DNA from 2 places in the Sinobaca sp. TMA16-18 genome. Region 2 is predicted to be linked to the other one. Evidence: riboswitches for the same ligand, from Rfam matches in the RefSeq annotation. Region 2 holds a riboswitch; the other holds the start of a gene.
What was found. A riboswitch is a leader RNA that binds a small molecule or an ion and turns the genes downstream of it on or off. The one in region 2 is predicted to bind S-adenosylmethionine.

Region 1 (3,584 bases), on a different contig from region 2:
AATGGGGATTGGGGACTGGTGAAGAAGATCGAGAAAGTAGGCGGTTTCTTCAAGCGTGTCCGTTCCGTGCGTAATAACAATCCCATCATATAAGTGGTCAGCCAGTTTTTCATTAATAAAAGACGACAGTTCAAACATATTTTCCGGAGTGATATGTGGTGAAGGAAGATGAAAGAAAGGGATAACAGTAATATCAGCCACCTGTTTTGCTTCTTCATGCCACTGATCCAGCGGGTTTTTTTCGCCGGGTGCTACACTTCCAGTCTGTTTGTCTTCTTTCATGGAGATCGTGCCTCCGGTATGTATGGTTAAAATCCGCTTCATGACAGTACCTCTTTTCTATTTATGGTTAATCGGTCAATTACAGAGCAGGAAAGGACGGATGCGTGAGTGTTTGCTATCATAACTGCGGCCCTTGCGCCTTCGATTGCATTTCTAAGCTACTACTATTTAACCCAGGAAACCGCGTCCCGTTCTTTCTATAAAACGGCCCGTGCTTTTCTCATCGGCATGCTGCTCGTGTTTCCTATTGTAACCGTACAATATGCGCTTACAGAAGAGACACGAACGGAGGCTTCGGTTTTCTTTCAGGCCTTTTTATATGCCGGGCTGCTCGAGGAATTTTTTAAATGGTTTATTCTATGCGCCGCCGTTATTCCTTTTATCCGTGTTCGTTCCATTTATGATACGACACTTTATGCGCTTGCTGTAGGACTCGGTTTTGCCGCAGCAGAAAACATTCTTTACCTTGCAGCGTATGGCGTGGATATAGCGTTTGGAAGGGCGTTTCTGCCGGTAGCCAGTCATGCTCTGTTTGCCTGTACTATGGGATATTATATAGGGAAAGCGTCTTTTTTGAAAGGTACTGTAAGAAAAATGTTTTTGTTTTTAGGTCTGACGGTCCCGTTCGTTTTACACGGCACGTACGATTTGCTATTATTAATCGACCGGCAGTACATAGTCTACCCCATGCTGCCTTTAGGGTTTCTTTTATGGTGGACAGCTGTAAGAAGACAGGAAACCGGAAAAAGGTTTGAGCAGATGGAAGGAGAATAGACGGCCTATGATAGAGGAAAAGCGATATCGCGTCGTCATACGATGCCCGCAGTGCGGGGAGAAATTTGTTTTAAAGGGAAGCAGAAAAGAAGACGGCACGGTGCAGACTGGTTTTGTCCGCTGTATCTGCGGCAACAGCAGCCATTTATATGTAGACACGGCTCCTGAATAAATTCAACAAATTCACACAATTTGATTGCATTTCGATCGTTAATCTTGTAAGGTTTTACTACACAACTATATAAATAAAGCTTTCTTATCCAGAGAGACGGAGGGATCAGGCCCTATGAAGTCTCAGCAACCAGCCTATACAGGTCAGGTGCTAAATCCGCCGGGCAGAAGATGCCCGAGAGATAAGAAGAGGTGCTCTTATAAATCGCAGACCTTCTTCTTACTTTTAGAGGAAGGTCTTTTAGCGGAATGATAAATCAGGATATGCCGGCCACTATATAGTAATCAGCTGCAAAAAAGGGTGACAATAATGGATAAGAAATTTCACATTGAAACAAATTTAGTACAAATTGGAAACAAAGAAGATCCAAGAACAGGAGCCGTCAGCGCTCCTATTCATATGTCCACCGCTTTTCGCCACGAAGGGCTGGGCGAGTCGACAGGGTTTGACTACTCCCGTACCGGAAATCCTACAAGGGACATTTTGGAACGGGCTATCGCCGGACTGGAAAACGGGGCAAAAGGATACGCATTGAGCTCAGGAATGGCAGCAATCCAAACGCTGTTTGCCATTTTTGACAAGGATGATGAAATTCTTGCTTCCCAGGATTTATATGGGGGAACGTACCGGCTTTTTGAAGAAGGATGGAAAAACTGGGGTATTACGATTGCTTATGGGGACCCGAGAAACATAGAAGCCTTTGAACAAAAAATCACAGACCGTACGAAAGCGCTGTTTATTGAAACACCGACAAACCCATTAATGCAGGAAGCAGATATTTCTGAAATGTCTAAACTGGCCAAAAAACACGGCCTCTGGTTGATTGTGGATAACACGTTTTACACACCAATTCTCCAGCGTCCGCTTGATATGGGAGCCGATATCGTTATACACAGTGCCTCTAAATACCTCGGCGGCCATAATGATATTATTGCCGGCCTGATCGTTACAAAAGATGAACAGCTCAGCGCCCGGATTACAGCGTTTCATAACGGCATGGGAACGATTCTGTCGCCCATGGATTCCTGGCTGTTGATGAGAGGGATGAAGACACTGTCCCTGCGTATGGAAAAACATACTGAAAATGCACGGGCAGTGGCAGAGTTCCTGGAAACACATCCAAAAGTAACGGACGTATTGTATACCGGAAAAGGCGGCATGCTTTCCTTTCGGATTGAAAACGAGCAGTGGGTCGACGCCCTTCTGCGCGGACTCGAGCTTGTCACATTTGCAGAAAGCCTCGGCGGTGTGGAAAGCTTTATGACGTATCCAGCCACACAGACACACGCGGATGTGCCGGAGGAAGTCCGGATTGCCAACGGCGTCTGCAACCGGCTGCTTCGTTTTTCTGTAGGTATTGAAAATAAAGAAGATATTATCGCAGATTTAGAGCAGGCGCTCGACCGCCTGTAAAAGAAAATCACGAACCAGGGGAGTGGCTCGCAGTGAATTTGGCAGAGGAATATTCAAAACGTATGTTAATTGGAGACGGGGCAATGGGGACGTATCTATACGAAAAAGGATACAGCGGCTCCTATGAAGCATTAAATCTCTCAAATCCCGGTCTAATTAAAAACATCCATAAAGAATATGTAGAAGCAGGGTCTGATATTATTCAGACCAATACGTATGCAGCAAACCGCATCAAGCTTGCTAAATATCAGCTGGAAGGTAAAACAGACGATATAAACAGACTTGGCGTTGAAACAGCCAGGGAGGCTGCGGAAGGCAGGGCTTTCGTGTTTGCTACAATAGGAGGCATAAAAGGGCTCCAGAAAATTGAGGAAAGCGAAGAAGAGATAAGCAGCGCTTTCTCCGAACAGCTGGATGCCCTGCTGAAAGCAGAGCCGGACGGAATTATTCTGGAAACGTTCTATAACCTCCAGGAAATTTTAGCGGTCATTAAGCTTGTGAAAAGCAAAACAGATCTGCCTGTAATTGCCCAGGTGGCGCTCGGTGAAGTAGGTGTTATGCACAGCGGGCTTCCGCTTGGCGATGCATTTAAACAAATGACGGCAGCCGGAGCGGATGCTGTCGGAGTAAACTGCCGTATGGGACCGTATCACATCCTGCGGTCACTGGAGATGACACCGCTTGACGAACAGACGCTGTATGCGGTGCATCCTAACGCAAGCCTGCCGGACATCGATGATGGGCGCTTTGTGTATCAGTCAAATCCGGACTATTTTTATGAAAAAGCACTTGATTTTCAAAATCAGGGAATCGGCATTATCGGAGGGTGCTGCGGTACAACGCCGGAGCATATCGCTCAAATAGCTGCAGCTGTTAAAAATACAGCCCCAAAAACAAGGACGGCGCAGGCTGTTGCCCAGAAAGCGGGACAATTCTCTGTCGT
Region 2 (3,584 bases):
ACAAGCTAAAGGAGCCTTTCATGAACATTTTTACATTCCAGGATTATTATAAAAATGAAGTACAGCTGACATTTAACGATCGTGCTTTTATTTCTGAGCCGCGCCATGTACTGGTGATCTGTCGATACAGCGGAAAATGGCTGCTTACGAGGCATTCGCGGCGCGGATTGGAATTTCCGGGCGGGAAAGTGGAAGCTGGAGAACTTCCGGAGCATGCAGCGGTGCGGGAAGTCTGGGAAGAAACGGGAGCCAGGCTTGCTTCCATCGAATGGCTGGGACAGTACAAAGTAACCGGAAAAGCAGAAGTTATCTACAAAAATGTATATTTTGCACGGGTAGAAAAGCTTGTCCAAAAAGAAGATTACATGGAAACGCTTGGACCCGTGCTCTGCACGGATCTCCCGGCAGATTTAAAAAACGACGTATCCTTTAGTTTTCTGATGAGAGATGACGTTATTCCTTACTGCCTGAACGAATTGAAACAAAGAAATTGGACATAAAAAAGCACTGCCGCTGGCCGGCAGTGCTTTTTTTGTTTATTCTGCTGAAGCAAATACACTCGGGCCTGCTGCACGGATATTATCAGACACTGAAGTGAATTTTTTAAAGTTTTCCTGAAACTGCTGAGACAGCTCTTTTGCTTTTTCATCATAAGCTGCTGTATCTTTCCACGTCTGCCTTGGCTGAAGCACCTCATCGGGAACACCGGGGCAGCGAAGTGGGATATGCAGACCGAAAAATGGATCTTTAACCGTTTCACAGCTCTGCAGTTCTCCCTGCAGTGCAGCCTGAACCATAGCTCTTGTGTACGCAAGGTTCATTCTTTCCCCTACGCCGTATGGCCCGCCGGACCACCCGGTATTGACAAGAAATACATTGACCTCATGCTGCTCGATTTTTTCTCCGAGCATTTCCGCATAACGGGATGCTTCCAATGGAAGGAACGGAGAACCGAAGCAGGTGGAGAAAGTAGCTTCCGGAGCCGTAATGCCGCGCTCTGTTCCAGCAAGCTTACTCGTGTAGCCGCTTAGAAAATGGTACATAGCCTGCTCTTTGGAGAGCCTGCTGATAGGTGGCAGCACGCCGAAAGCATCAGCCGTTAAAAACACAATCGTAGACGGATGCCCGGAAACACTTGGCATCATCGTATTTGGGATACTGTCAAGCGGGTAAGCGGCCCGCGTGTTTTCCGTTAAGGATACATTATCGTAGTCGGGAGTCCGGCTGTCTTTGTCTGTTTTAACATTTTCAATCACTGCTCCAAAATTAATGGCATTCCAGATCTGCGGTTCTTTTTTGAAAGATAAGTTAATACATTTGGCATAGCAGCCGCCTTCAATGTTAAATACGCCGTTATCAGACCAGCCGTGCTCATCGTCGCCGATCAGGTAGCGGTTCGGATCCGCAGAAAGAGTGGTTTTTCCAGTACCGGAAAGGCCGAAAAACAAAGCCGTGTCGCCTTCTGTACCAACGTTCGCTGAACAGTGCATGGACAAGACATTCTGCTGGGGAAGAAGGTAGTTCATGACGGAAAAAATCGATTTTTTCATTTCTCCGGCATATTCGGTGCCGCCGATTAGTACAATACGTTCTTCAAATGAAATAATAACAAACGCTTCCGAGGACGTTTTGTCCACAGCCGGATCCGCTTTAAAGTGTGGAGCGGAAATAATCGTAAAGCCGGCTTCATGTGTCTGCAATTCTTCTTCCGACGGGCGGATAAACAACTGCTTGGCAAAAAGATTGTGCCAGGCATCTTCGTTAATCACCCGGATAGGAAGACGGTAGGCAGGGTCTGCACCTGCAAAGGCCTGAGTGACGAACAGTTCTTTTTGTTCAGCAAGATGAGCCATTACTTTTTTGTAAAGGTCTGTAAAGACCCGTTTGGATATCGGCTGGTTTACTGGTCCCCAGTCAATATCATTAAGTACGCTCTCTTCCTCAACAATGAACTTGTCTTTTGGAGAACGGCCCGTATATTTACCGGTTTCTACACTAAGGGCTCCACTGGCTGTAAGAATGCCTTCTTTTCTGGCCAACGCTCTTTCTACAAGGTGTGAAACAGGCAGATTCATATGAATGTTGTCACCATGAAGAAGGTGGTGAATTTCATTGGAAAAATTTAAAGTAGTCATGGCGGCAAAATCCTTTCTTTTCTTGAATAGTATCATCTAATTGTTAATTAGTATAACACATTAAAATCATTAGTCTATACTACAAATGGAAATTCCCAAAAAATATATCAGGCTATTCTGTGAATGGAAAAACATTTTTTGTGGATAAGAAAGGGAGATTGCTTTATTTGACAAGAGATTGGAACTAAGGTAACATATTTTCGAACGGATACTCTTATCCCGAGCTGGTGGAGGGACAGGCCCTGCGAAACCCGGCAACCATCCGTAAGTACAAAACGGAAAGGTGCTAACCTGGAGAGACGACTGTCGTCTTGGAAGATAAGAGGCGAAAAAGGAACGGATAGAAACCCCCTTTTCCTCGCCATGGAAAAGGGGGTTTTGTGTTTTCTTTCTCTTCTTCTTCTATATAATAAGGCGGCTTAGGCAGCGTGCATATGAAATATGCAGCAGGCAGAAGTACGGCAAGATAAGTTATAAGCAGGATAAAAAGGAGGATATATTTCATGGAAACAATTGGACGCCGCCTGTTTACATCAGAGTCCGTTACAGAAGGGCATCCTGATAAACTGTGTGACCAAATTTCAGATGCAATACTAGATGAGATATTGTCGCAGGATCCTAATGCGAGAGTAGCTTGTGAAACAGTAGTGAATACAGGCCTTGTGCTTGTTGCTGGAGAAATCAGTACATCTACGTATGTAGATATTCCGAAAATTGTAAGAGAAACATTAAAAGAGGTAGGCTATACGAGAGCGAAGTACGGATTTGACTCCGAAACATGTGCGATTCTTACTTCTATTGATGAACAGTCAGCAGATATCGCTCAGGGAGTCGATGTTGCGTTGGAATCACGTGAAGGTTCCATGACAGAGGATGAACTGGAAGCAATTGGAGCCGGAGACCAGGGTCTTATGTTTGGTTATGCTGATAACGAAACAAAAGAATTAATGCCTCTTCCGATTTCTTTAGCTCATAAATTAGCCAGAAGGCTGACTTACGTAAGAAAAGAAGGAATACTGCCTTATCTTCGTCCTGATGGTAAAACACAGGTAACAATCGAATACGGTGACGACGGCAAACCGCTTCGTGTAGAAACGATTGTTATCTCCGCCCAGCATCAGGAAGATATTACATTGGAACAGATCGACAGCGATCTGAAAGAACACGTTGTTGATGCGGTAGTCCCGGAAACTCTTTTAGATGAAGAAACAAAATACTTTATGAATCCAACCGGACGGTTTGTTATTGGCGGTCCTCAGGGAGATGCCGGCCTGACCGGAAGGAAAATTATTGTTGATACGTATGGAGGATACTCTCGTCACGGCGGCGGGGCTTTCTCAGGAAAAGACCCGACAAAAGTGGACCGTTCTGCATCTTATGCAGCCCGCTATGTTGCGAAAAATATAGTAGCTGCTGAACTGGCAGACCGGTGCGAAGTACAGCTTGCAT

Region 1: linked by a shared signal. The riboswitch ahead of AC5W14_RS06965 (methionine biosynthesis PLP-dependent protein) and the one ahead of metK (methionine adenosyltransferase) in region 2 are both predicted to bind S-adenosylmethionine.

What each region holds. Positions count from the first base shown of each region.
Region 1 is NZ_JCAKFM010000003.1:148,847-152,430, reverse strand. It holds gene AC5W14_RS06980 (asparaginase) at 1-324, opposite strand, end outside; gene AC5W14_RS06975 (PrsW family glutamic-type intramembrane protease) at 391-1,056, shown strand; gene AC5W14_RS06970 (hypothetical protein) at 1,064-1,228, shown strand; SAM riboswitch class I at 1,310-1,416, shown strand; gene AC5W14_RS06965 (methionine biosynthesis PLP-dependent protein) at 1,538-2,641, shown strand; gene AC5W14_RS06960 (bifunctional homocysteine S-methyltransferase/methylenetetrahydrofolate reductase) at 2,674-3,584, shown strand, end outside.
Region 2 is NZ_JCAKFM010000001.1:675,199-678,782, reverse strand. It holds gene ytkD (RNA deprotection pyrophosphohydrolase) at 27-500, shown strand; gene pckA (phosphoenolpyruvate carboxykinase (ATP)) at 537-2,135, opposite strand; SAM riboswitch class I at 2,347-2,460, shown strand; gene metK (methionine adenosyltransferase) at 2,639-3,584, shown strand, end outside.